Regions from separate parts of the Variovorax robiniae genome, predicted to be linked through region 2. Evidence: predicted binding sites of a transcription regulator. Region 2 holds the regulator's gene; the other holds the start of a gene.

Region 1 (14,279 bases), on a different contig from region 2:
CGTCCGACAAGGCGCCGCGCCGGGGGCATTCCCCGCCCCGCCCCCCCTCCGCGAAGGAGGGGGTTGCACGGAGGGGCGCCGCCCAGAATTCCTGCGCCCCCAAACCACCCGGCCACCCTCGCAGCGCCGGGCATTCAAACCAGAACGTGTATCCAGAAATGAGGAGAAAAGTGCAACATCGCCCCTTCCCGGTCCGGCCCGCTGCGAGCCAGCCGACCTTCCCACTCGCCGCCACGGCGCTCGCCGTCGCCCTCCTGTCGATCTCATCCGGGGCGCAGGCATTCGAGCTGGACACCGGCAACCCCGACCTGACCCTGCGCTGGGACAACACGCTGCGCTACAACTACGCGAGCCGCGTGGAGGAGCGCGACTCGAAGATCGGCAACTCGGCCGTGTCGGACGAGGGGACGTACAGCTTCAACAAGGGCCAGGCCGTCGCGAACCGCGTCGACCTGCTCAGCGAGATCGACCTGACCTGGAAGAAGCGCTACGGCGCGCGCGTGAGCGGCGCCGGCTGGTATGACGATGCCTACAGCTCGGTGAGCCATACCAACCCGAACCCGCCGCTGACCAACATCCCCAGCTACATCGGCAAGCGCTACAGCGACTACACCCAGCGCTACTACCACGGGCCTTCGGGCGAACTGCTCGATGCCTTCGTGTTCGGCGGCGTGGACCTCGGCGAGGTGCCGGTCAATGTGAAGCTCGGCCGCCACTCGCTCTACTGGGGCGAGTCGCTGTTCCTGGCCGGCAACCTCAACAGCGTGGCCTATGCGCAGAACCCGCTGGACTTGCAGAAGGGCTTTGCCACGCCCGGCGTGGAAGCCAAGGAACTGTTCCGTCCGCTGAACCAGTTGTCCTTCCAGTCCCAGGTGACCGACACCCTGTCGATCGCCGGCCAGTACATGCTGGAGTGGGATTCCTTCCGCTATCCCGAAGGCGGCACCTACCTCGGCCCGGTGGACTTCGCCTTCAACGGCCCGGACCGCCAGTTCATCTCGCAGGCGCTCGGCTTCGCGCGCCGGGGCGATCCGTCCGAGCCCAAGCAACGTGGCGAAGGCGGCCTTTCGGCGCGCTGGAGCCCGGCATGGCTCGACGGCACCATGGGCTTCTACTGGCGCAATTTCGCCGACAAGCTGCCGCAGACCTTCCTCACGCAGGTCGGCCCCGGCACCAGCCGCTACAACCTGATCTACGCCGACAACATCAACCTGTACGGCATCAGCCTGGCCAAGAACATCGGCGGCATCAGCTTCGGCAGCGAACTCTCGTACCGCCAGAACACGCCGCTCAACAGCACGGTGCTGGGCATCTCCCCCGGTCTGCCGACGCCGGGCGACACCAAGGGCCCGCGCGGCGACACGTACCACGGGCTCATCAACGCCGTCGGCGTGATCAACAAGACCCCCCTGTTCGACACCGCCACCTGGGCGGCCGAACTGGTGTGGTCGCAATGGGCCAAGGTGCGCAGCGGCGGCAACCTGTTCTTTGCCGAGGGCTTCGCGCCTTGCGTCGGCAAGGACAAGTGGGACGGCTGCACGACGAAGAACTACCTCGGTGCCGGCTTGGCGTTCACGCCCACCTGGTTCCAGGTGTTCCCCGGCGTCGATCTTTCGATGCCAATGACCTACGCGGTGGGCCTCAGCGGCAACGCGGCCACGATCTTCGGCGGCAACCAGGGCAACGGCAACTACAGCGTCGGCCTGGGTGTGGACGTCCAGCAGAAGTACCGCTTCGACCTCAAGTACATCGATTACCTCGGCAAGTACCGCAGCACCAACGGTACCGCCGTCACCAGCCAGAACGGCTTCACGACGCTGCTCAAGGATCGCGGCTTCGTGAGCCTCACCTTCAAGACCACTTTCTAAAGACACCACCATGAAATACGCACTCAAGCTCCTCGCCGGGCTCATCGCGGCGCAGTCCGCCTTCGTCGCGCAGGCGGCCATCAGCGCCGACGAGGCCAAGGCCCTCGGCAGCACGCTCACGCCCGTCGGCGCTGAAAAGGCCGGCAACAAGGACGGCACCATTCCCGCCTGGACCGGCGGCCTCACCAAGGCCCCGGCCGATTTCAAGGCCGGCGACGGCGTGCGCCCCAACCCCTTCGCGGGCGAGAAGCCGCGCCTCGTGATCGATGCCAAGAACATGGCCGAATATGCGGACAAGCTGACCGACGGCGCCAAGACCCTGTTGCAGAAGAACCCGGGCTTCCGCATCGATGTCTACCCGACGCACCGCACCGTCGCCTTCCCCAAGTACGTGACCGACAACACGGCGAAGAGCGCCATCACGGCCAAGACCACCAATGACGGCCGCTCGATCGAGGGCGTGCACGCAGGCTTCCCCTTCCCGATCCCGAAGACCGGCTACGAGGCGATGTGGAACCACCTGGTGCGCTTCAACGGCCAGAGCTACGAAGCCAAGTACCGCAACCTCAACGTCGATGCCAGTGGCCGCCCGGCCCTGGCCACCGAAGGCGTGAGCGTGCAGGACTTCCCCTTCTGGGACCCGAGCAAGACGGACGCCGACACCTACTGGCGCATCAAGCTGACCTACTCCGGCCCCGCACGCCGCGCCGGCGAAGCGCTGATGATCATCGACCCGCTGGACACCGGCAGCAAGGACCGTCGCGCCTGGAGCTACCTGCCCGGCCAGCGCCGCGTGAAGGTCGCACCGGACCTGTCCTTCGACACGCCCAACCCCGGCACCGCCGGCGCCACGGTGTTCGACGACACCTTCATCTTCAACGGCTCGATGGACCGCTTCGACTTCAAGCTGGTCGGCAAGAAGGAAATGATCGTTCCTTACAACGCCTACGGTGCGGTCTACCAGGCGAAGCAGGACGACCTGGTCAAGCCGAACAACCTGAACCCGGACCTGGTGCGCTGGGAACTGCACCGCGTGTGGGTGGTGGAAGCGACGCTGCGTGAAGGCAAGCGCCACGCCTATGCCAAGCGCACCTTCTACCTCGACGAGGATTCGTGGGCGGCCCTGGCTTCCGACAACTACGACGCACGCGGGCAGCTCTACCGCGCCGGCTTTGCCTACATGGCGCCGAGCTACGACCTGCCGGCACCGTACACCGACATGTTCGGCCACTACGACTTCGTGTCGCGCGTCTACTCGCTGACCGGCTTCATCGCCGAGACCGGCGGCCTGCGCCACACCAAGGCGCTGCCTGACCGCGAGTGGACTGCCGACTCGCTGGCCGGTTCCGGCGTGCGCTGAACTGGACCCACCCCCGAATGCGCCTTCGGCGCTCCCCCTCAAGGGGGCGCACCCAGCGGCCCGGCGAAGCCGGTTCTGCGGGTGCCCACGAATGGGCCGCGCCTTGCTCCCCTGGGTTGAAGCATGGCGGAACGCGCCACCGTCAAGGAAGACTGAAATGAAATCGAAACGAGCCGCGACGGCCGTGGCGCTCGTCGCCTGCACGATGGTGTGGGCGGCACAGGGCGCGGACGACAAGGGCTGGCGCGACGTGCTGGACACACCTGCGATCAAGAGCGCCTATGCGGCGCGTACGCTGCTCAATGGGATGGCCAATGCCGGCGCGCGCACTGTCGCCGTCGGCCAGCGCGGCCAGATCGTCACCACCGACGACGCGGGCAAGAGCTGGCGCCAGGCCGAGGTGCCGGTCAGCTCGGACCTCGTGGCCGTGAGCTTCCCCACGCCTACCACCGGCTGGGCCGTGGGCCACGATGGCGTGGTGCTGCGAAGCACCGACGCGGGCCTCACCTGGACCCTGCAACTCGATGGCCGGCGCCTGGGCGCGGTGATGGTCGACTACTACACCCGCGAAGCCAATGCCTCGCTGGCGAGCGATCCGAAGCGTGCTGCGGCCTTGCTCGAAGAAGCCAAGCGCTTCGAGGCACAAGGCGCGGAGAACCCCTTCCTCGACGTCTGGTTCCGCGACGCTTCCAACGGCTATGTCGTCGGCGCCTTCGGCCTGGCGCTGCGCACCAGCGATGGCGGCGCGCACTGGGAGCCGATGCTGCATGCGATCGACAACCCCAAGGGCCAACATCTCTATGCCGTGCGCGGCATCGGCCCCGACGTCTACATGACCGGCGAGCAGGGCCTGCTGCTCAAGCAGGCGCAGGGCGACGAGCGCTTCCGCGCGCTCGAGATTCCCTACAAGGGCACCTTGTTCGGCCTGGCCGGCAATCCCCGGTCGCTGGTCGCCTACGGCCTGCGCGGCACGGTGCTGCGCAGCACCGACGGTGGCCGCAACTGGGAGCCGATCAAGACGGGCTTGCAGGCCGGCCTCACCGCCAGCACGCAGGACGCCGACGGTCGTCTCCTCATCGTGAGCCAGGTCGGCCACGTGCTCATGAGCCGCGATGACGGCGCGAGCTTCACACCCATTCCCTTCGAACGGTCCGCGCCCGCCGCGGCAGTGGCGATGCCTGCGAAGGGCACGCTCCTGATCGCCGGGCCGCGCGGCGCACAGGCGCTACCGCTGCCCTGAACACGCAGCCGGAGACACGACATGCACACCCCCACGACACCCGTCGAGGGAGCCGCCCCCGGCTCGCTCGAACAGTTCGACACCCGCTCAGGCTCCCGCCTGGAGCGGCTGGTCTTCAACAACCGCCTCGCGGTCATCATCATCTGCGCGCTCGTCACGCTGGTGCTGGGCTTCATCGCGACGACGAAGCTGAGCCTCAACGCCAGCTTCGAGAAGATGATGCCGCGCAGCCACCCGTACATCCAGAACTACCTGGACAACCGCACCGAACTGCGCGGCTTGGGCAACTCGCTGCGCATCGTGGTCGAGAGCACCGACGGTGACATCTACGGCCCGAAGTACCTCGAGGCGCTCAAGCGCATCCAGGACGAGATCTTCCTGACGCCCGGCGTGGACCGTGCCTGGATGAAGTCGCTGTGGGCGCCCGGCGTGCGCTGGACCGAGATCACGGAAGAAGGCTTCCGCGGCGGCCCGGTGATGCCGGACAACTACGACGGCTCGGCACGCACCATCGAGCAGCTGCGCGGCAACATCGCGCGCGCCGGCCTCGTCGGCAGCCTGGTCGGCAACGACTTCAAGTCGAGCATGATCGTCGTGCCGCTGATGGACCAGGACCCCACCACCGGCCAACGCATCGACTACCGCGCGCTGTCGCATGCGCTGGACCATTTGCGCGAACGTCATGAAGTGACAGCTTCCGGCCAACCTTCAGGCATCCGCGTGCATTCGGTCGGCTTTGCCAAGCTGGTCGGTGACCTGATCGACGGGCTCTACCAGGTGGCGCTGTACTTCGGCCTCGCGGCGCTGGTCGCGACGATCATCATTTACCTCTACACGCGCTGCACGCGCAGCACGGGGCTGGTGGTGGCCTGCTCGCTGGTGGCCGTGGTGTGGCAACTGGGCCTGGTGGCCGGGCTCGGTTTCGAGCTTGACCCCTATTCGATCCTGGTGCCCTTCCTCGTGTTCGCGATCGGCGTCTCGCATGGCGCGCAGAAGATGAACGGGATCATGCAGGACATCGGCCGCGGCGCGCACCGGCTGGTCGCGGCCCGCTTCACCTTCCGCCGCCTGTTCCTCGCGGGGCTGACGGCGCTGGTGGCCGACGTGGTGGGCTTTGCCGTGCTGATGGTGATCGACATCCCCGTCATCCAGGACCTGGCGCTCACCGCGAGCATCGGCGTCGGCGTGCTGATCTTCACCAACCTGATCCTGCTGCCAGTGCTGCTGTCGTACCTGGGCGTGAGCCCGGCCGCGGCCCAGCGCAGCCTGCGCGCGGACAACGCGTCCGGCGGACAGGCCCGCGTCTACGCCTGGCTCGGGCGCTTCACCGAGCGGCGCTGGGCGCTGGGCGCGGTGGTCTCGGCAGCGGTCCTGCTGGTGGGCGGCTTTGTGGTGAGCACGCACCTGAAGATCGGCGACCTCGACCCCGGCGCGCCGGAGCTTCGCCCCCAGTCCCGCTACAACCGCGACAACGCCTACGTGACGGCCAACTACTCGCTGTCCAGCGACACCTTCGCGGTGATCGTCAAGACCGCGAAGGAAGGCTGCCTCAAGTACGCGACACTGGTGGAGGCCGACCGTCTCGCCTGGGCGTTGCAACAGGTGCCGGGCGTGCAGACCACCGTGTCGCTCACCAATGCCGTGCGCCAGATCACCGCGGGCAGCAACGAAGGCAGTCCCAAGTGGCTGACCATCGCGCGCAACCAGGACGTGCTGAACTACGGCGCGCAACAGGCCAGCGTGAACAACCCGGAACTGTTCAACACCGACTGCTCGGTGATGCCGGTGATCGCCTACCTGTCCGACCACCGAGCCGAGACGCTGGACCGCGTCGTCGCGGCCGCCGCAGGCTTCGCGCAGGCGCACAGCAACGATGAACGCCAGTTCCTGCTCGCCGCCGGCGGCGCCGGCATCGAGGCCGCGACCAACATCGTGGTGCACAAGGCCTGGACGCAGATGCTGGTGCTGGTCTACCTGGCCGTGACGGTGCTGTGCTTCGTCACCTTCCGCAGCTGGCGCGCGGTGATCGTGGCCCTGGTGCCGCTGGTCATCACCTCGGTGATGTGCGAGGCGCTGATGGTCTGGCTCGGCATCGGCGTGAAGGTGGCGACGCTGCCGGTGATCGCGCTGGGCGTGGGCATCGGCGTGGACTATGCGCTGTACCTGCTGAGCGTGCAGCTGGCGGAGCAACGGACCGGCAAGTCGCTCGCCGAAGCCTATGGCTCGGCCCTGCGCTTCACTGGCAAGGTGGTCGCGCTGGTGGGCGTCACGCTGGCCGCGGGCGTGCTGACCTGGGCGCTGTCGCCGATCAAGTTCCAGGCGGACATGGGCATCCTGCTGGCTTTCATGTTCATCTGGAACATGGTGGGGGCGGTGCTGCTGATCCCGGCGCTGTCGCACTTCCTGCTGCGGCCCAAGGCGGCGGCGCAGCAGGCGATTGCTGAAGCGCCGGCGCTCGTGTCGACTGCCGCGTCGCAAGCGTGATGCCGAAGGTTTTTTGCTGCTATCGGGTCTCGTTGGGTGGGCTGCCACGGTGGGGTGCGTGGCTCCCGGTGGCTGGGGTTCTTGAACTGCGCTGATGATCAGCAATGCGTGCCAGCAGGACGGTGGCCGGTGCATCGGCGGGGGGCCTGGGACACGTCGCCCAACTTGAGGCCCGGTCACTCATCGCCTCGCCCCTCCAACAAGACGCCTCGCCGCGCCAACCGTTCCCGCGCTTCCAACAGCGCCGCATGCAGTTGTCGCTCCAACTCCGCCTTGGGCGGCAACTCCGTCCAGTACTCGGCCACGGTGATTCCGTCCTTGTGCATCTGCAACAGTTCCACCTGCTCGCGGCTCGATTCCGCGCACAGGATCAGGCCGATGGGCGCTTCTTCACCCACCTGGCGTTCGTATTTGTCCAGCCACTTGAGGTACAGCTCCATCTGGCCCTTGTGAGCGGCCTTGAAGCGACCGAGCTTGAGTTCGATGGCCACCAGCCGGCGCAGCCGACGGTGGAAGAACAACAGGTCAAGGTAGAAGTCCTCGCCGTCGATCACCAGGCGCTTTTGCCGTTCGACGAAAGCGAAGCCGCGCCCCAGTTCCAGGATGAACGCCTCCAACTGGCGCAGGATGGCCGCCTCCAGATCGGCCTCGTCATGGCCTTGGCGCAAGCCCAGGAAGTCCAGAAAGTACGGGTCCTTGAAGACCTGCGCGGGCGTCGCATCGGCGGATGACGGCAACCCGGTTGCCTGGGCATTGGCAATCTCGCTGCGTTCGTAGGCCTTCCGTTCGATCTGGCGGTGCAACTCGCGTACGCTCCAGCGTGCTTCCACGCACTGCTGCGCGTAAAACCAGCGTGCAGCTTCGGCTTTGACCGGGATGAGCTGCAGGAAGTGCGTCCAGCTCAATTGACGCATCAGTGATGCGACTTTCTCCGCGTCGGGGAAGGCTTGGGTGAACTGCACCATGCGGCGAAGGTTCTTGGCCTCGAAACCACGTCCGAATTCTTCGGCCAAACGCTGTCCGAGCCTGGCCATGATCTGGCCGCCATATTACGCACGCTCGCCACCGAGCACCTCGGAGGCCAAACGCTGACCAACGGTCCAGTACAGGCGGGTCAGCTCGGCATTCACCGCGCCGGCCAAGCGCTGGCGGCTGGCCGCGATCAACGCTCTCAGCTCAGCATGAAGGTTATCCGGCGGAGTGCCCGCCTCGGACGTCGTCAACTCATTCATGCCTGGGTCTCGGCAAAGTACCGCTCGGCGAGCATCCCGAGGCGCACGGGCTGCTGATCGTGCGCCTTGAGATGTTCGAAGTTCGATGCGTTGGCGCCAAGCATTTGTGGTTGGTTCGAAGCTGGCGTCACTCGCGAGCAGATCGCAAATCTACCTCACTTCACCACGCGTGTTGACCACGATGACGCGAGTCAATGCGATGCGCCAGATCGCTGCGGGCAGCAACGAAGGCAGCCCCGAGCGACTGGTCATCGCGCGCAACCAGCATGTGCTGAACTTCGGCTCGCCGCGCCGGCATCGAGGCCGCGACCAACATCGTGGTGCACAAGGCCTGAACGCAGATGCTGGTGCTGGTCTATCTCGCCATGACGGTGCTGTACTTCGTCACATTTCTCAGCTGGCGCGCGGTCATCGCCCTTTGATGCAAATCAATGCACGATGCGCCTGGCCCGCGCACAATGCTTCGCAGCGCCTTTGGCGTGGAGGAGCGTCCATGGACAAGTCACGCAGGAACTTCATGCTGGCCACCGGGGCCGCCGGACTTGCCACGGTGAGCGGGCCTTCGCGGGCGGCCGTGCCGGAGGATGCGCAGGCTTTGGTCGCCCAGGCCCAGGCCACAGTCGACGCCTTCGCCCGTCGGCAGGACATCGACGGCTTCATCGCTGCCGTGGCCCAGAGCCGGGGCATCCTGGTCTTTCCGCGGATCATCAAGGCGGGCTTCGTGCTTGCCGGCGCCGGCGGCACCGGCGTGCTGCTGGTGCGCGACCAGAAGACCAACAACGAGTGGCGCGGGCCGGCGTTCTACACGCTCTCCACCGCGAGCCTGGGGCTTCAGCTCGGCGCGACATGGGGCGACCTGGTCGTGCTGATCAACACGCAAAACGCACTCAACGCGCTCTACAACAACCCGGCGGCGCTCAAGTTCGGCGGCGAGGCATCCTTCGCCTTCTGGAACCAGGGCATGAACGTCGGCGCGAACGGGACCACGGACTACCTCGCGTATTCCACGGACAAGGGCGCGTTCTTCGGGCTCGCCATCGATGGCTCCGTGCTCGCCGCGCGCCAGTCGCTCAACGACGCCTACTACGGCAAGCCGGCCACGCCATTGGCGATCCTGTTCGATCCCCAGGTCAGCAGTCCTGCCGCGCAGGGCTTGCAGGCCAGCGTGAAGCGGCTGCGCGCCAACGGCCTCAGCGAATGGGCGAGATGAAGTCCTGAACCCCATCGGCTTGACCTGGCTTCGATGGCTTCCCGGTCTGCGCACGCTGCGCGACTACGACCCTGCCTGGCTGCGCCATGACATCGTCGCGGGCCTGGTGCTCACCACGATGCTGGTGCCGGTGGGCATCGCCTATGCCGAGGCATCGGGCGTGGGCGGCATCTACGGGCTCTACGCGACCATCGTGCCGCTCTTGGTCTATGCGCTGTTCGGCCCGAGCCGCATCCTGGTGCTGGGGCCCGATTCCGCGCTCGCCGCGGTGATCCTGTCGGTGGTGCTGCCGCTTTCGGCGGGCGATCCGGCGCGTGCCATTGCACTGGCGAGCGCAATGGCCGTCGTCTCCGGACTCGTCTGCATTGCGGCTGGCCTTGCACGGCTCGGCTTCGTGACCGAACTGCTGTCCAAGCCGATCCGCTACGGCTACATGAACGGCATCGCGCTCACGGTACTGCTGAGCCAGTTGCCAAAGTTGTTCGGCTTCAAGGTGGAGGGCGAAGGTCCGCTGCGGCAGGCCTGGGCCTTGGGGGAGGGCGTGCTGGCCGGCAAGACCCACGGCCCGAGCCTGGCGATCGGCGGCGTGACGCTGGTGCTCATCCTGTTGCTGCAAAAGTTGCCGCGCGTGCCGGCCGTGCTGGTGGGTGTGGTGGCGGCGACGCTGGTGGTCGGCTTCTTCGGGCTGGAGCGCTTCGGCGTTGCGGTGCTCGGCCCGCTGCCGCAGGGCTTGCCGGCGCCTTCGTTGCCGCTCATCGGCATCAGCGACCTGGAGCCGGTGCTGCTCGGTGGCTTGGCGGTGGCGCTGGTGTCCTTCGCCGACACCAGCGTGCTCTCGCGCGTCTACGCGGCGCGGCTGAACACGCGCGTGGATCCCAACCAGGAGATGGTGGGCCTGGGCGCGGCAAACTTCGCGGCCGGCTTCTTCCAGGGCTTTCCGATCAGCAGCAGTTCCTCGCGCACCCCGGTGGCCGAGGCGGCCGGTTCACGGACGCAACTCACCGGCGTCGTCGGCGCCGTCGCCATCGCGGTGCTGCTGGTGGCGGCGCCGAACCTGCTGCGCCACCTGCCGAGCGCAGCGCTGGCGGCAGTGGTGATTGCGTCGGCGCTCGGGCTCATCGTGATCGCCGACCTGCGCCGCATCCATCGCATCCAGCCGTGGGAGTTCTGGCTCTCGCTGGTGTGCTTCGCTGGCGTGGCACTGTTCGGCGCGATTCCCGGCATCGGCATTGCCGTGGGCCTGGCGGTGATCGAGTTCCTGTGGGACGGCTGGCGCCCGCATTCGGCGGTGCTGGGGCGCGTGGATGGCCTCAAGGGCTACCACGATATCGGGCGGTATCCGCAGGCGCATCGCGTGCCGGGGCTGGTGCTGTTCCGCTGGGATGCGCCCCTCTTCTTCGCCAACGCGGAACTGTTCCGCGACCGGGTGCTGGCGGCGGTGGAGGATTCGCCCACGGCCGCGCAATGGGTGGTGGTCGCGGCAGAGCCCGTGACCAGCGTGGACGTGACGGCCGCCGACATCGTGGCGGAACTGGACGACAGCTTGCAGGCGCGCGGCATTGAGCTGTGCTTTGCCGAGATGAAGGACCCGGTCAAGGACAAGCTCAAGCGCTTCGGCCTGTTCGCCCGCTTCGGCGCCGAGACCTTCCACCCGACCGTGGGCGAGGCCGTGAAGGCCTACCTGCGCAGCCACCCGGTCGCATGGCGGGACTGGGACGAGGAGCCGGTGCGTACGCCTGTCGGCACGGTGCCGCAGTAGACTGCCTGCCCCGCCTCCCCGACGCCAACACCGCATACCCCCGTGACACGCGAAGCCGGCAGTGCCAACGACGACCTGCTGCTGAAGGTGTCGCCCCCGCGCGTGCAGCGGCAGCTGATCTCGCGCCCGCGCCTGCTGGCCAGCGATGCCGCCTTCCACGGTTTTCCGGCCATCCTGATCCAGGCGCCGGCCGGCTTCGGCAAGACCTCCTTGCTGGCGCAGTGGCGGCTGGAGCACCTGTCGCATGGCGTCGTCGTCGCCTGGCTGACCGCCCAGGCACGGGACAACCCCGGACGGCTGGCCCAGGCCCTGGCGCTGGCGGTGCGGCAGGGGGCAGGGCGGCCGAGCTTCGGCCATCTGCTGCTCGACGCGGTGGCGCCGGAGGGCCTGGAGGGCATCACCATCTGGCTGGCCGAACTGGCCCAGACCGCGCTCGACGTGGTGCTGTTCATCGACGAGGCCAACCGCCTGCCGCCGGCCTCGCGCGAGGCGCTGGCCTACCTGCTGCGCAACGCGCCGCCCAACCTGCGCACGGTGATCGCCGCGCGGCCGGATTGCCACCTGGACATCGACGACCTCATCGCCTACGGCCAGTGCGTGGTGGTGGATCCGGCGATGCTGCGCTTGCGCCTCAACGAGACGCTGGAGCTGGTGCACGGGCGCTTCGGCGCGCGGGTGGACAACGACACCGCCGCCCGCCTGCACGACATGACCGAGGGCTGGCCGCTGGGTGTGCAGCTGGCGATGACGGTGATCGCACGCGGCGTCGATGCGCGGGCCGACGTGGACGGCATGGCCGCGCTCGGCGGCGCGCTGCGCGACCACATCCCGGCCTTGCTGCTGGCCAAGCTGGAGCCCGACGACCGCGATTTCGTGACACGCATCGCGATCCTCGACAACCTCCATCCCGAACTGTGCCGCGCCGTCGCGCAAGCCGACGATGCCGCCGAGCGGCTCGCCAGGCTCGGTCGCGACACGCCCATCTTCGTGGCCTCCGAGCGGGGCGAGTGGCTGCGCATGCACATGCTGGTGCGCGACGTCCTGCGCCAGGCCTTCGCCGGACTGGCGGCGCCGCAGCAGGCCGAGGCACATGCGCGGGCCGCCGCCTGGCTGGCCGAGCGCGGGCAGCTCGAACAGGCCGCGCGCCATGCGCTCATCGCGGGCCAGAACGAAAAGGCCTACGAGCTGACCGAGCGCAGCCTCTACGAATCCATCATGGCGCACGGGCACCAGGGCGTGGTGCTCGAATGGCTGAACCAGTTGCCGGCGGCCGAGCTCGACCGCCGGCCGCGCGTGCTGCTGGCCGTCGCGTGGACGCTCGCGGCCAGCGAGCGGCACGAGGATGCCGGCCGCTACGTCGAGCGCATCCTGGCGCAGCCCGGCGTGAACGATGCCCTGCGCTGCGAATGCGCGCTCATCCTCAGCGGCGCCGCCGTGTTCGCCGACGACCCGGATCTTTTCGCGGCGCTGCACGACCCCTGGGCCGAGTCGCCGCCGCTGCGCGATCCGCTGCTGCTGCAGGTGCATGCCAACCGAAGGGCCTACCGCAGCCTGCTGGAAGGCGACCCGGCTCTGGCCCGTCTGCGGCAGCAGCAGTCGCCGCGTGGCGACTTCGGCAGCGGCAGGGGTTATGTGGGGCGCTGGGGGGAACTCATCATCGGCCTCAGCTACCTCTGGGAAGGGCAGGTGCAACTGGCCGAGAGCCTGTTGCAGCCCGCGCTGGCCAGCGCCGAGGCCGACCTGGGCCGGCGCAGCAAGCTGGGTTGCATGCTGGCGGCCCTGTTGGCGTCGGCGGTCTGGGAGCGTGGCCGGCCGGCCGATGCCGCTGCGCTGCTGGCCGACCGGCTCGACGTGCTAGAGCACGGCGGACTGCCCGAAGCGCTGCTGCTCGCCTACCGCACCATGGCGCGCATGGCGATGGCCGAAGGCGCCGAGCACCGTGCCATGGAGTTGCTGGCCGGGCTGGACGCCGTCGGCACGGCCCGCGCGCTGCCGCGCCTGCGTGTCGCGAGCCTGGTGGAGCAGGTGCGCATGCACGCGCGCCGCTACCGCGCTCAGACCTGCCGCACGCTGTGCGAGCACATCGACGCGATGATGGACGGCGACGAGCTGCCGTCCGGCCGGTTGTGGCGGCGCAGCGTGGCCGCCCTGCGCGGACTGGCGCAGGGCTACACGGCCATTGCCGCACAGGACTGGCGCGGCGCGCTCGAGCCGCTCGCGCGGGCCGAAGCGATCGCCCGCGAGATCCGCCAGGAGCGGCTTCACATCGAACTGCTCGCGCTGCGGGCCTATGCGTTGGACCGCTGCGGCGAGACCGAGGCCGCGGCGCTGATGCGGGAAGCCCTGGACCTGGCCGCCGGCTACGGCCTGGTGCGCGTGTTCGACGATGCCCATCCGGACGTGGGGCAATGGGCGCGTGCGGTCGCCGGTCGGACGGGCGTGCCCGGCCTGGGAATGCCCTTGCCGGCGCCGGCCGTGGCCGTCGCGCCCCGGCCCGAACGCGAGGCCTCGCGGCACGACGCGGCGCGCGGCGCGGTGCTCACGCCCAAGGAGCGCGAGGTGCTGGACATGCTGGCGCGCAATCTCTCCAACAAGGAAATCGGGCGTGCCATGCAGGTGGGTGAGACCACGATCAAATGGCACGTGAAGAACCTGCTGGGCAAGCTGGATGCGGGCACGCGCAAGGAGGTGGTCGTGCGTGCCAGGATTCTGGGCCTGATCCAGCCGACCTGAGTTCCACACCCTGGCGCCGGGCCAGGGAGGGCCCTCCGGCCCCTCCGTCCCCTCCGAAAACGACGCTTTCCCCCTCCGCCAAGGAGGGGGGGCGAAGCCGTCCCGAATCCTATTCTTCAGCCTGCAAGGTCGCGAAGGCGGCCACCCTATCAACGAAGGGGCCGGCGGAAGAGGCCGGCCTCCCAGAACGGAGACAAGACATGAACACAACCTTCGCGCAAAGCGCCCCCGCCGCCCCCGCCGCTCCCGCCGTCGTTTCGGCCGCCGCCCTGAAGACCTCGATCAAGGTCGAACAACTCACCTGCACCATCGGCGCCGAACTGTCCAACGTCGACCTCGGCGCCGCCTCGCGCGACCCCGAGACGGTGGCCGAGATCCGCGGCCTGCTGCTCA
Region 2 (14,279 bases):
CGGTGTTGACGACGTAAAGGCAGTTGAACTGCTGGCCGACCTGGTAGACGACGTCGCCGCTGCGCACCACGCGGCGCTGGATCGGCACGCTGTCCTGGAGCAGTTGGAGCATGTCGGCAATGTGGCCGAGACCGGAATTGCCGGACCGGGGGATGCTGGACACTTCGTTCATCGCTGGCTCCTTGCAGGTGGGATGAACGAAAGGTTAGGCAGCGATTGCAACCGGCTCGCGACAGCCAGGAGGCCTTGGGTAACAGTGCGTCAATGCTTTGTGTCCACATTGTGTCTTGCTGCGACGCAAGGCCTGCGGAGGAAGCGTCGCACCAGAGTTTGACGCCGGTCAACATCGGCGGCGCGGCAGCGCCTACCTTCGCGGCTGTGCACTCCATTCCCATCCTCGCAGCCGTCCTGCCGTCCTCGCATCGGCCGCCCGGGGCAGCGCGCATCCTCGAACTCTTCGCGGGCGCCCGCCGGATCCGGGCGGACCTGCGGACCCACCGCCAGCACGCACCGTTGCGCGGCAGGAACCTCGCCCTGCTCATCGATGACCAGCTTGCCGAAAAGCGCGCCCTCCTCCAGCGCGCCGCTACCGAGATTGGCGCTCGCGTCGCGCAGGTTCGCTACCGCCCGCAGACGGGAACACCGCACGCCGACGTCGGCCTCGTGGCCCGGACCCTGGGCCGGATGTACGACGCCATCGACTGCGGCACCCTGCCGGCGGCCACGGTGCACCAGATCGAAGCCGCCGCCGGCGTGCCCGTCTACGAGGGGCTGGGGCTCGACAGCCATCCGCTGCGCCTCCTGGCCGACCTCATGACGCTCCATGAGCATCCCTTGCCGCCGGCTACACCCTTGTCGATCCGGTTCATCGGCGACGCGAGCAGCGGGCAGGGCAAGGCGTTCGTGTCGGCGGCACGCAATATCGGATTCGAGGTGACCGCGGTGCATGCCGCGGCCCCTGCGGCGGCCGATGCCACCTTCGTCATCGAGGCGTACCGCCAGGCGCATTGGCCGATCCGCACCTGCGCCGGCGCCATCGACGACAACCGGCGGACCGAAAACCACTGCAACCTGATCCAGGCCGTCCTGATCGACAGCATCGGCCAAGCGTGACGAGCGGGCGCGGCCTTGACGCGGATCGCATTGACCCTTGATCTGACACAAGACCCGCGCGCACCTTGCTGCCTACATTGAAAGTTCCTTCCCAACCCATCTGGAGATCCTCATGAAGTCCGATGTCCAACTGAGAAACGATGTCCTGTCCGAACTCGCATGGGACCCGGCCGTCAACGTCACCGATGTCGGCGTGATCGTCAAGGATGGCGTGGTCACGCTGACCGGCCATCCCTCGAGCCATGCCGAGAAGTGCGCCATCGAGCATGCGGCACAGCGCGTCGCTGGCGTGCGCGCGGTGGCTGTCGAGATGACCGTCAGGCTGCCGGCGGATTTCAAACGCACCGATGCCGACATTGCCCTGGCTGCGGAACGCGCGCTCGAATGGAGCGTGCTGGTGCCGGAAGGCAAGGTCAAGGTGATGGTCGAGCAAGGCTTCGCCACCCTGACCGGCAAGGTCGAGTGGGAGTACCAGCGTCGCGCATCCGAGGTGGCGGTGCGAGACCTGCTCGGCGTGACCGGCGTGGCCAACCACATCATCGTCAAGCCGAGCGTGACGCCCACGGACATCGCGCTGAAGATCCAGAACGCGCTCGAACGCCAGGCCGACCGCGAGGCACGGCGCATCGAGATCACCGTCGACGGCGCCCACGTCACGCTGCGCGGCACCGTGCACTCATGGGCCGAACGCAATGCGGCGCAAGGTGCGGCCTGGTCCGCGCCCGGCGTGGCCAATGTCGTGAACAACCTGCTGGTCGAGGCATAGCGATGCACGATTCCATGGCCAGCGACAGCAGCGGGCCCTTCGGCACCATGGCCCGCATCGTCGAGCCACTGCTGCCATAGACCCACCCGAACTCAGCCACGCACCCTTTTCCAGGAGCCGATCATGAAGCTGACCACCGCCGAGCGCATTGCACTGGCCACGCAACTCGATGCCATGAAGCGCCAGGCCATCGACGAACTGCGCGGCGCCGCAACTCAGGTCGACGACGGGGCGCCTTCCGTCGTTCAGGAAGTCCACGCGCATGCGGACGACGCCGAGGCCGAGCGCGCGCAGGAAGTGCGCAGCGCCGAGATCGAGATCGATCGCCATCGCCTGCACGACATCGAGGAAGCGGAGCGCCGCCTGGCCTGCGGACGCTTCGGCATTTGCATCGACTGCGGCGAGGAGATCGCGCGCCTGCGCCTGCTCGCGCAGCCGATCGCCATCCGCTGCACCGCGTGCCAGGCGGCGCTGGAGGCCCAGCGCCGGTGAGCATGTCCCGGCGCAAGAGCCAGCGTCTTCAGGTGCGCGACATCCAGAGCGCACACAACGAGGCCGCGTCCGGCCGCATTTCGGTCTCGACGCCAATCGCCATCGCACGCTCCGGCGCATCGAGCGGCTCCTGGAATGCGAACTGCTGCTCCAGAACCGCCGGCCCGGCCTCGGAAGCGTCGAGACCGCCGGCCTGACGCAATGCGAGGCGGCGCCGCAGTTGCGCCGGGCTGGCATGCAGGTCCAGGATCGCAAAGGGCAACTGCAACGAGACCGCCAGCGCGCGGAATGCGGCCCGCTCGGCGTGGCGCAGGAAGGTGGCATCCACGATCACCGGATAGCCCGCCTGCAACGCCAGGCGGGCGCCCTCCGCAAGGCGGGCGAAGGTTCGCCGCGTGGCCTCTGGCGTGTAGATGTCGACCGCGTGATCGGCCGAGTGCGACAGCGCCGACAGGCCGAACACGCGCTTGCGCTCGACATCGGAGCGCAGGCGCACCGCGCCTGCGAGTTCCAGCAACTGCGCCGCCACGGTCGACTTGCCGGAGCCGGACAGGCCATGCGTGATCAGCAGGCGCGGGCGGCGTTCCGCACGACGCACGATGTCTTCCGCGCACAGCAGGTAGTCCTCCACGTCCGGCTTCCCCTCGCCAGACGGACCGCGCAGGCTCGCGACCTGCGCGCGGACCAGGGCCCGGTACACCTCGTAGAAGCGCAGCACCGGCAGGCCTTCATGGTCGCCCGAGTGCTCCAGGTACTTGTCGAGAAAACGGAAGGCCAGGTCGACATGGCCGTGCGCCTTCAGGTCCATCGTGAGGAAGGCGACGTCGCTCATCACGTCGATCCAGCGCAGCGCCGGATCGAACTCGATGCAGTCGAAGGGCTGCAGGCGGCCGTCGAGCCGCACCACGTTCGCCAGATGCAGGTCGCCATGACATTCGCGCACCGCGCCGATTCGCTGGCGCAGCAGCCAGGCCATGCGCAGGCCCGGTACCTTGCCCTCGACCCAGCGCCGCAGTGCCGCGACGCGCGCCGGCCCGCATGCGGCAGCCAGGCTGTCGAGGGCGGCCATGACCCGCTGCTCGATCCCCTCCGGTGCGCCGAAGCCCGATGCCACCGCGGCGACGGGCGCGTCGCGATGAAAGCGCGCAAGTGTGCGCGCGAGGTCGTCGAGTTCCGCGTTCTCCAATTGCCCGGACGCAAGCAGCTCGCCCAGCAGCATTCCGTCGGGGAAGCGCCGCATGCGGACCACGTAGTCGATCGCATTGGCTGCGTTGCCTTCTTCCCCAATGCACGGCGCTTCCGATGTGCCGCACACGGGCCGTACGTCCAGGTACAGGTCCGGGGCGAGGACCCGGTTGAGCCGAAGTTCCTCCTCGCAAAAGTGCCTGCGCGCCGCCAGGGAACTGAAGTCGACGAAAGGCAGGCGGACCGGCTTCTTCAGCTTGAAGGCCAGGGTGGGTGTCAGCAGCACCCAGGAGATGTGGGTCTCGACCAGGCCCACCGCATGACCTGTTTCCAGCTGCAGTTGCAGACGCAAAGCCTGGGCCAGCGAAGGGTCCGCAGCATGCGATGTGGATGCTCGATCAGTCATCCACGCGGACTGTGCCACGCGCCCGGTCGCATTCATTGATTCAACGCAAGGCATCGCCCGCACGCGCGCCCTACATTGAATCGCATGCACACCCGGAGGCAGCCATGAAAAACGTCCTAGTGGTCTTCTACTCCCTCACCGGAACATCCCGCAACGTGGCGAAGCTGCTGTGCGCGCAGCAGAACTGGCCGATGGCGGAGATCACGCCAGTCCATCGCCGAACGGGCGGATGGGGCAACCTGCTCTGTGTCCTGGACTCCATGTTTCACCTGCGACCGGCCATTCGCTACGAGGGGCCGCACCCGGCGGACTTCGATGCCGTCGTGCTCATCTCCCCGATCTGGGTGATGCGCCTGGCCAGCCCCATGCGCAGCTTCCTGTCGGACCGCCGCGGGCGGCTGCCGGAGGTTGCAGTCGTTTCGGTCATGGGCGGCACCGGCTGCCCGGATGCCGCCGAGGAGGTGGGCCGTTGGATCGGCCGGCCGGCCGCATGGAGCACCACCGTCACGGCGCGCGAGGTGGCGGACGGCAGTTGCGCCGAGCGCATGCAGGTGTTCGGCGCTGCGCTTGCCGGCACGCCGGGTTCGCAAGTGATCGCACCGCCGATGCAATTCGCCTGACCACACCGAGGATCCCCGCATGAACAAGCTGATGACCCGATGGCATGCCGACCATGTCCATTTCTCCCGGCTGCTGGACCTGCTGAAGCAGCAGGTCAACGCCTTCCATGAAGACAGCGGTCCCGACTACGACCTCATGCTGGACATCGTCGCGTACCTGCGCGAGTACGGCGACAGCGTCCATCATCCGATGGAGGACATGGCGTTCACGCGCCTGGTCCTGCGCGCGCCCGAGATGCGCATCCCGGTCAACCGGTTGAAGCAGGAGCACCGGGCCATCGCCTTCGCCGGCGAGGAACTGGTGGGACTGCTGAAGGCGATCACCACCGATGGCGTGGTCGCGCGCGCCAGGGTGGAATCCGCCGCCGCGCTCTACCTCGTCTACTACCGCCATCACCTCGCCACCGAGGAGCGCGAGGTCCTCCCGCGTGCGGCACGACTGCTCGACGAGGACGACTGGCAGGCCGTGGCCGAGGCAACGCCCAATCGGTCGGATCCGCTGTTCGGCACGGCGCAAGCGGCCGGGTTCGGGAAGCTCCAGGAGGCGCTCAGCCAGACCGCCTGAGCCCGTGCTCAGAGCGTGCGCGCCTCCAGGTAGTCGGGCACCGTTGCCGGCCAACCGTACCTTTCCTCGAGGGCAAGCCGCAACGCATCGGCTGCCACCGGCTCGCCGTGCGTCACGAAGACGCGCTTCGGCGCGGGCATGCCGCCCGCCCATGCCAGCAACTGCTCGCGATCGGCATGGGCCGAAAGACCGTCGAGGTTCGCGACCTCGGCATGGATCGGCACGTAGGCGCCATGGATCTTGACCGACGGCGCGCCCGCCACCATCGCGGCACCGCGCGTCGCTGCCGCCTGGAAGCCGGCGAAGAGGATGGTGTTGCGCGCATGCGGTGCATAGGCTGCGATGTGGTGCAGCACCCGCCCGCCCGTGGCCATGCCGCTGGCCGAAACGATGATCGACGGCATCGCCAGCGCGTTGAGCCGCTTCGATTCCTCGATGGTGTTGACGAAGGTCACGCCCGCGCTCAGGCTCGCGCATTGCGCGGCGTCCAGGCGCAATTCATCGAGATGGTGCCGGAAGATGCGCGTGGCATCGGTGGCCATGGGGCTGTTGAGATAGACCGGCATCGCGGGAATGCGGCCCGCTCGCTTGAGCAGGTGGATGCCATGCAGCAGCGATTGCGCACGTCCGATGGCAAAGGCCGGAATCACCGTCACGCCACCGCGTGCAGCGGTGCGGTTGATCACGGCCGCCAGCATGCCGAGCGTATCGGCATCGGGGCGCACGCGGTCGCCGTAGGTGGATTCGATCACCAGGTAGTCGGCCGGCGGCGGAGCCTCCGGCGCGCGCATCACCAAGTCGTCGCTGCGGCCCAGGTCGCCCGAGAAGAGGATGCTGCCGCCCTGCCATGCGACCCGTACGCTGGCCGCACCGAGGATGTGGCCGGCCCGCTGCAGGCGCCAGGTCCATCCGGGCCAGGTCGCATGGTCGATGTCGAAATCGACCGCCTCGAAGCGGCGCAACGCTGCGCGCGCATCGTCCTCGCCGTACAGCGGTTGCGCGGGCCTGTGCCGGGAGTGGCCGTGCCGGTTGGCGAAGTCGGCCTCCTCCTCCTGCAACCGGCCCGAATCGGGCAGCAGCAACTCGCACAGCGCGCGCGTCGCCCGGCTGCAGTACACGGGGCCCCGGAAGCCCTGCTTGACGAGCCGCGGGACATGGCCGCTGTGGTCCATGTGCGCGTGCGTGAGCAGCACCGCATCGATGCCCGAGGGGTCGACGGGCAGCGGGTCCCAGTTGCGCAGCCGCAGTTGCTTGAGGCCCTGGAACAGCCCGCAGTCGAGCAGCAGGCGCTTGCCGTCGTGCTCCAGCAAATACTTCGAGCCGGTGACGGTTCCGGTGCCGCCGAGGAACTGGATGCGCATCATGGTCTCCTTGCCTGCCAAAGCGTCTCAGGTCGCGACCGGTCCGGCTTGATCGGCGTCACCGATCGCCGCGCACGGTCTGCATCGAACGCCTGGCGGGCATCGTGCCGCCGCGGGAGAGCACAAGCTTTGATCAAACACAAGACTCCGGCGGCGGAAGGCGCGCAGCATGGCATCTCCCTGGCCACTCATTGAAGGTGCCCCCATGAAAACCAACCTTGGAACCATCGATCGCGCACTGCGCATCATCGTCGGCCTGCTGCTCCTCGCATTGACGGGAAACGGCACGATCGGCTTGTGGGGATGGGTCGGCCTCGTGCCGCTCATCACCGGGCTCGCGGCGGTGTGCCCGGCGTACACCATCTTCGGCCTGAGCACCTGTTCTTCGAAGACGGCCTGAGCGGCCTCAATTGGCGAAGAGTACCGGCAACGTCATCGATCGCAGCATCCGCTCGGTGACGCCGCCCAGCATCCACTCGCGCCAGCGCGAGTGCCCGTAGCCGCCCATCACCAGCAGGTCGGCGTGCATGTCCCGCGCGCTCGACAAGAGGGCTTCGGCGATGTCGCCGTCCACGATCTCGCGCCGGAGCGTCGCGTGCATGCCATGGCGCTCGAACCAGGCGACCTGCTCCGGTGGCAGCAGCGCGTCCTCGTCGTCCGGCTCGCCGGGCTGGCGCAGTGACAGCACCATGACGCGCGGCGTGGTGCCCAGCAGCGGCAGCGCCGCGCGCATCGCCACGGCCGCGGCACGGCCGCCATCCCAGCCGACGAGCACGCTCGTGCCGATGGTGTCGAGGCGGCCGAAGCAAGGCACCGCGAGCACCGGCCGGCCCACTTCCAGCATGACCCGTCCGGTGAGCCCGCGCAGCGCGGCTTCGGGCGGATCGTGCTCGTCCTCCTGGCCCATGACGAGGAGGTCGGCCGTACGGCCATGGGCCACCAGCGCCTCCAGCGCCGGGCGGTCCGTGCGGCGCAGCTCCCAGGCCACGCCGGCCGTCCCGGCCATCTGGTGGCGGAAGGCCTCCGCGACATGGTCGGCCCGGTGGGGCAGCCAGGCGGCGGTGGCTGCGGCGAGGTCCGGCGCATCCCGAGGCACCGCCCCGAAGGGAATGGCGGCTTCGTAGCGCCCCGTCGGGAGCAGCCCGACCAGATGGCCGACATGCACACGCGCAAGCCTGGCCGCAAGGGCAACGCGGGCGCTGCAGCGCTCCGTGTGATCGAGATGCACGAGGATGGTCTTGAGGTTCATGACGAGCCCCTCTCACTCAACGACGGTCGACCGCGACGAAACTGCGCAGCGTTCCTCGCACGACGAGCATGGCGACGACATCGTTGCTGCGCACGGTCGCCAGTGCGCTGTCGAAATCGTCGACGGTGCTCGTCAAGGCATCGTTCACGCCGAGGATCTGGTCGCCGACGTGGATGCCCGCGCGCTGCGCCGCCCCGCTGACCAACGGACGGCGCGCCTTGCGTGCGCCGTGGCGCGCCCGCGGCGCCGATGCCGTCCACTTCATCGTCGCCGGCCTGCCCGACGTTCCACCCCACGTCGACGCCGCTCGCGACCAGCGTCACGACCGATGGCGCTTCGCGCGCGGCGGCCGCCACGAAGTCTCCGACGCGGCCATCGGCTCGCTCAGGGCATGACGCTTCCATGGCGATGGCATGGCCGGCAAGGGTCAAGGCAATGGCAACCGACAGGAAGCGAACCGATTTCATGGACAAATGGTCGCGTCCGCAGGATGCGCCGCCCTTGCGCTCGCGCAAACCATGCGCTCGTTCAGCGGCACCAGTCGCTGATGCCCTGCGCGACGTCCAGCCACAAGGCCTGCAGCGCCAGCAATGCCAGCAGCCCGCCGGCAATGCGTGCGCCCCAGCCTTCACGAGAAGGACCGAGCCTGTTCCCCAACACCTGCAAGGCCCAGGGCGCTGCCACCAGGGATGCACCGCTTCCCAGCGCGAACAGCAGCATCACCATGGCCCCGTCCAGCGCACCGTTGCCAAGGCTGGCCAGCGCGAGCGCCGAGTAGAGCAAGCCGCAGGGCATGAGCACCCACAGCGTGCCCGTGGCCAGCACGCCGAAGGCCGAGCGTGTGTGCGGCCGCACGCGCGAGGCCAGCGCCTTGCCGAAGCGGTGTGCCCAGTTCGGCTGCCGGCCCTGGACGATGAGCGCCAGGCCCCAGGCCAGCGTGGCCGCATGCAGCAGCACCCACAAGGGCTTGAGGGCCGCGACGTGCTCGCCCGCGAGGGCCAGCGACTGTGCCGCCCCGGCGACCAGCGCGCCCGCCATCGCATAGCTCACAGCCCGGCCCGCATGGAACGCAAGGGTCGTGGAGACCGGCGCAACGAGCGGCACGGCTCCTTCCGCGGAAGCACGCGGCGCACGCACCAGCCGGATCACGCCCGCCGCCGGCGCGCCGCACATGGCCACGCAATGCGGCCCGCCGGCCAGCCCCATCAACAATGCCGCGCTCGCCAGGCCGGCCTGCATCACACGACGCGCGAATAGCGCGTGCGGTTGCGATCGGCCTGCAGGTAGCGGTCGAACACCATGGCGATGGCGCGCACGAAGAACCATCCCATCGGCGTGACCTCCAGCGCGTGGTCGCTCAGGCGCACGAGACCGTGGGCGATCAGCGGCCCGAGCGCGGCGAACTCCGGCGCGAAGTGGTCGCGGAAGTCGATGAGATGCGCCTGGCCCATCGCCTCGAAATCGAGCCGGCCCTGGCACATCAGGGCCATGATCACCGCGCGCCGCAGCAGGTCGTCCCGCGTCAGCGCCAGGCCGCGCACCACCGGCAGGCGGTGCTGGTCCAGGTGGTCGTAGTAGTCCGGCAGCGACTTCGCGTTCTGGCTGTAGGTCGCGCCGATGCGCCCGATGGCCGACACGCCCAGCGCCACCAGGTCGCAGTCCGGCTGCGTGCTGTAGCCCTGGAAGTTGCGGTGCAGGCGGCCCTGCCGCTTGGCGACGGCCAGCGCATCCTGCGGCAAGGCGAAGTGGTCCATGCCGATGTGGACATAGCCGGCCGCGCTCAGCACCGCGATCGATCGCGCCAGCATCTGCACCTTGTCCGCCGCGGCCGGAAGCTGCTCGATGTGGATGCGGCGCTGTGCCTTGAAGCGGTCCGGCAGGTGCGCGTAGGCATAGAGCGCGACGCGGTCGGGCCGCAGTTCGCACACCTTCGCCAGCGTGCGCTCGAAGGATTCCACCGTCTGCAGCGGCAGGCCGTGGATGAGGTCGATGTTGACGGACTTGAAGCCCAGCTGCCTTGCCGCGGCCATCAGCTCGAACACCTGCGCCGCGGGCTGGATGCGGTGGATGGCCTTCTGCACCTCGTGGTCGAAGTCCTGCACGCCGAAGCTCAGGCGGTTGAAGCCGAGCACCGCAAGGTTGGCCAGGCGCTCGGCATCGACGGTGCGCGGGTCGATCTCGATGGAGCGCTCGCAATCCGGCGTGAAGTTGAAGGCACCGTGCAGCATCCCCATCAGCTGTGCCAGGTGCGCGTCGTCGAGGAAGGTGGGCGAGCCGCCGCCCAGGTGCAACTGGCTTACCGAGGCCCCGCGCCCGAGTTGCTCCGTCTGCAACTGGATCTCCTTCGCCAGGTAGCCGAGGTACTGCGTGGCCCGCTCGTGATGGCGCGTCACGATCTTGTTGCAGGCGCAGAAGTAGCACAGCGACTCGCAGAAGGGCACATGCACGTAGAGCGACAGCGGCAGCGCGCGGGCGCCGGCACTGCGGCGCTGGCGCAATGCCTGCGCATAGTCCGCCGCATCGAAGGCCTCGACGAAGCGGTCGGCCGTCGGGTAGGAGGTGTAGCGCGGCCCAGCCACGTCGAAGCGCCGCAGCATCGCGACGGAGGGCAGCAAGGGGCCAACGGAAGACTCGGCGGAGGGACAGACGAGGGACATCGGGATGACTCGCACAACGGAAGAGGGAAATTCAATGTGCCCTCGAAGGTCGTCACGCGTGTTGACCTGCGTCAACACCACCCCAGGTAGCACTCAGCAGAATCCGGCGCAAACGACGAATGCTGCCCATGACCATCCCACCTACCATCCAGGTCGCCTGCTCCAACTGCAACCTCCGGGAACTGTGCATGCCCGCGGGCCTGCAGCCCGAAGATCTCCGCCGCATCGACGGCCTGGTCAAGACGCGGCGCAAGCTGCGCCGGCGCGAGACGCTGTTCCACAACGGCGACAAGTTCACCTCGCTCTATGCCATCCGCACCGGCGTCTTCAAGACCCGCGTGGCCAGCGACGACGGCCGCGACCAGGTCACCGGCTTCCAGATGGCCGGCGAGATCATGGGGCTCGACGGCATCGTCAACGCGCGCCACAACTGCGATGCCGTGGCGCTGGAGGACTCGGAGGTTTGCATCATTCCCTTCGAACGCGTAGAGGCCCTGTCGCGCGAGGTGCCGGCACTGCAACGCCACGTGCACCAGGTGATGAGCCGCGAGATCGTGCGCGAGAACGGCGTCCTGCTGCTGCTCGGCAGCATGCGGGCCGAGGAACGCATGGCCGCCTTCCTGCTGAACCTGGTCCAGCGGCTGCATGCGCGCGGCTTCTCGCGCTCGGAGGTGATCCTGCGCATGACGCGCGAGGAGATCGGCAGCTACCTCGGGCTCAAGCTGGAGACCATCAGCCGCACGCTGTCGAAGTTCAGCGAGGACGGCATCGTCGACGTGCAGCAACGCAACCTTCGCATCCTCGATGCGCAGGCCTTGCAACGCATCGTCAATCCGCCCGGGCGTTGAAACGCTCCGGCGGCGCATCGCCCTCGGGCGGCTCCACCGTCAGTGCCACCGCGAGCGCGCAGGCGGCCGCCGACATTACCCAGAACAAGAAGAAGCTGGCGGTGTAGACGGCCTGCCGCGTATAGCCCAGCCCTTCCCTGCCCCAGCGCAAGTCGGACGGATCGACCAGCGCGAACACGACCAGTTCGATCAGGCTCGCCACGAGGAAGGCCGGCCAAAGGATCGCGATCCACCTGCGCGCGCTCACTGCTTTGCGCTCCCATGCGCGGGCACGTCCTCGGCTGGCGTCATCGCATGGTTGCGCCCTTTCTGCGCCGGCAGCAGGCTCTTGTCGGCGAGCGTGCGATTGATCTCGATGCCCTTGCGGTAGTAGTCCTCCTCGACCACGCTGTCGGTGCCGTGCATCGCGATCCACGCGGTGTACAGCCCGGCGACGACCACGGTCGCCGGCAGGCCGACCACCAGCCACATGAGCGGAAAGCGCCACCAGGGCAGCGAAGTCTGGGGGTTGCTGGCTGGCATGGCTTGTCCTTTCTTCATCATCTCGGCACCAGGAAGACTGCCTTCTCCGAGACATGCGCACGGCCATCCGCCGTGCCCACCTCGAAGTGCACCGTGTGCGAGCCCGGTGGTGCCTTGTCGCCCGGCAGTTGCAGCCGCACCGCCACCCAGCGCGACTCGGCCGGTCCGACCTCGGCCTCCGCGGCGGAGGCCACGTGCAAGCCATCCAGTCCGCTGACCGCGATGCGATAGACCTGCGGCGACTCCGTGGCGTTCATGATCTGCAAGCGGTAGACGTTCTCGAACTCGCCACCTTCCACGATGCGCGCGAGCGAGCCCCTGTCGCGCACCACATCCACCTTCAGCGGCATCCGCAGGACGAGGCTCGCCAGCAGGCCGATGCCCAGCGCCACCAGCACGCAGGAATACACCAGCACCCGCGGCCTGAACACGCGCCGCAGGATCTGCGCGGACGACCAGCCCTTGGCCAGCCCGTTTTCGGTCGCATAGCGGATCAAGCCGCGCGGCAGGTTCATGCGGTCCATGACGGTGTTGCAGCCATCGACGCACAGGCCGCAGCCGATGCATTCGTATTGCAGTCCCTGCCGGATGTCGATGCCGGTCGGGCACACCTGCACGCACAGCGAGCAATCGATGCAGTCGCCCAGGCCGAGCTCCCGGCCGTCCTTGCCCTTGGCCCGCACGCCGCGCGGCTCGCCACGGGCGCTGTCATAGCTCACGATCAAGGTATCGCGGTCGAACATCGCGCTCTGGAACCGGGCATAAGGGCACATGTACTTGCAGACCTGCTCGCGCATGAAGCCAGCGTTGCCATAGGTCGCCAGGCCGTAGAAGATGACCCAGAACACCTCCCACGAATCCATGCGCGTTTGCAGGAACTCCATGCCCAGCTCGCGGATCGGCGTGAAGTAGCCGACGAAGGTGAAGCCGGTCCACATCGCAATGATCAGCCAGACGAGGTGCTTGAACCACTTCTTCACCAGCTTCTCGAGCGAGAAGGGTTCGCCATCGAGGCGCATGCGCGCGATGCGATTGCCCTCGATCTTCTGCTCGATCCACATGAAGATCTCCGTGTAGACCGTCTGCGGGCAGGTGTAGCCGCACCACAGCCGGCCCGCCACGGCCGTGAACAGGAACAGCGCCATCGCCGACAGCACCAGCAGCCCGGCCAGGTAGATCAGGTCCTGCGGATAGAGCACCAGACCGAAGATGTAGAAGCGCCGCGCCGCCAGGTCGAACAGCAGCGTCTGGCGCCCGCCCCATTGCGTCCACGGCATGACGTAGAAGAAAAGCTGGGTCGCGAACACCATCGCCCAGCGCCAGCGCGCGAACCTGCCGCGCACGCTGCGCGGATAGATCTTCTTCGACGCCTCGTACAGCGCGGTCGACTCCGCCGCCGCGGGGGCAATCGGAATGATCTTGCGGGACTCCGCGTCGCGAGACATGACAGGATTGCCGGGCGTCAGTTCGAGGCCTTGGCGGCAGGCTGCGCCTTGTTCGACAGGCCCCAGACATAGGACGCGACGACCTTGATCTGCGCCTCGGTCAGCCGGCCTTCCTGTGCCGGCATCACGTTGTGCTTGCCGCCGTTGATCATCGCGATGATCGCTTCCTGGCCAAAGCCATGCAGCCATACCTTGTCATTGAGCGCGGGTGCGCCGAGCGCCTGGTTGCCGACACCGCCGATGCCGTGGCACGCGGCGCAGGCCGTGAACTTGGACTTGCCGAGCGCCGCGCGCACCGAATCGGTCGAACTGCCCGAAAGGCTCAACACGTACTGCGCCAGGTTGCGTACGTCGTCCGCCCCGCCCACCGCCGCGCCAAGTGGCGGCATGACGCCGACGCGGCCCTTGGTGATGGTTTCGATGATCTTGTCGGGCGTGCCGCCGTACAGCCAGTCGGTGTCGGTGAGGTTCGGGAATCCCTTGCTGCCGCGCGCGTCGGAGCCGTGGCACAGCGCGCAGTTGTTCATGAAGATGCGCTCGCCGATAGCCATGGCACGTGCTTCGCCGGCAATCGCTTCCACCGGCATCGCCGTGTAGGCCGCATAGACCGGCGCCAGTTCCTTGTCGGCCTGCGCGACCTCGGCCTGGTACTGCCCGGAAGCGCTCCAGCCGAACTTGCCGTCGTAGGCGCCCAGCCCCGGGTAGAACGCGAGGTAGACCAGGCCGAAGACGATGGTGATGACGAACAGGCCCACCCACCACAGCGGCAGCGGGTTGTTGGCCTCGCGCAGGTCCACGTCCCACACATGGCCGGTGGTGTTGTCGTCGCTGGACACCACGCGCTTGCGCGCGGTCAGCCACAGCAGCAAGGCGCAGGCGAGGATGCTCACCACGGAGGCCGCGGCCACGTAGTTGGCCCAGAAGTTGTTGATGAAGTCGCTCATGGCATGCCTCCTTCAGTCCTGCTCGAAGGGCAGGCGTGCGGCTTCTTCGAATCGCTCCGTGTTGCGGCGCGAAAAGGCCCAGGCCAGGATGCCGATGAAGACGAGG

The links. The regulator FNR, encoded in region 2, switches genes on or off when oxygen is low (the NO sensors DNR and NnrR bind a similar motif). The targets are predictions, from matches to a motif close to TTGATNNNNATCAA.
Region 1: the regulator FNR is predicted to act here: its motif matches at 8,603-8,616, upstream of WKW79_RS22280 (lipid-binding SYLF domain-containing protein).

The regions. Positions count from the first base shown of each region.
Region 1 covers NZ_JBBKZS010000010.1:86,301-100,579, reverse strand. The annotation lists gene WKW79_RS22310 (DUF1302 domain-containing protein) at 171-1,868, shown strand; gene WKW79_RS22305 (DUF1329 domain-containing protein) at 1,879-3,228, shown strand; gene WKW79_RS22300 (WD40/YVTN/BNR-like repeat-containing protein) at 3,386-4,468, shown strand; gene WKW79_RS22295 (efflux RND transporter permease subunit) at 4,490-6,952, shown strand; gene WKW79_RS22290 (PDDEXK nuclease domain-containing protein) at 7,129-7,989, opposite strand; gene WKW79_RS22285 (DUF1016 N-terminal domain-containing protein) at 8,002-8,184, opposite strand; gene WKW79_RS22280 (lipid-binding SYLF domain-containing protein) at 8,678-9,394, shown strand; gene WKW79_RS22275 (SulP family inorganic anion transporter) at 9,414-11,153, shown strand; gene WKW79_RS22270 (winged helix-turn-helix domain-containing protein) at 11,196-13,886, shown strand; gene WKW79_RS22265 (TauD/TfdA dioxygenase family protein) at 14,168-14,279, shown strand, end outside.
Region 2 covers NZ_JBBKZS010000008.1:227,850-242,128, reverse strand. The annotation lists gene WKW79_RS20070 (Crp/Fnr family transcriptional regulator) at 1-172, opposite strand, end outside; gene WKW79_RS20065 (Rossmann-fold NAD(P)-binding domain-containing protein) at 331-1,113, shown strand; gene WKW79_RS20060 (BON domain-containing protein) at 1,226-1,879, shown strand; gene WKW79_RS20055 (TraR/DksA family transcriptional regulator) at 2,003-2,371, shown strand; gene WKW79_RS20050 (bifunctional aminoglycoside phosphotransferase/ATP-binding protein) at 2,400-3,962, opposite strand; gene WKW79_RS20045 (flavodoxin family protein) at 4,067-4,582, shown strand; gene WKW79_RS20040 (hemerythrin domain-containing protein) at 4,602-5,147, shown strand; gene WKW79_RS20035 (MBL fold metallo-hydrolase RNA specificity domain-containing protein) at 5,156-6,508, opposite strand; gene WKW79_RS20030 (YgaP family membrane protein) at 6,714-6,908, shown strand; gene WKW79_RS20025 (universal stress protein) at 6,915-7,757, opposite strand; gene WKW79_RS37065 (PDZ domain-containing protein) at 7,774-8,022, opposite strand; gene WKW79_RS20015 (sulfite exporter TauE/SafE family protein) at 8,286-8,996, opposite strand; gene hemN (oxygen-independent coproporphyrinogen III oxidase) at 8,996-10,414, opposite strand; gene fnr (fumarate/nitrate reduction transcriptional regulator Fnr) at 10,543-11,262, shown strand; gene WKW79_RS20000 (hypothetical protein) at 11,243-11,509, opposite strand; gene WKW79_RS19995 (FixH family protein) at 11,506-11,784, opposite strand; gene ccoG (cytochrome c oxidase accessory protein CcoG) at 11,802-13,229, opposite strand; gene ccoP (cytochrome-c oxidase, cbb3-type subunit III) at 13,247-14,173, opposite strand; gene WKW79_RS19980 (cbb3-type cytochrome oxidase subunit 3) at 14,186-14,279, opposite strand, start outside.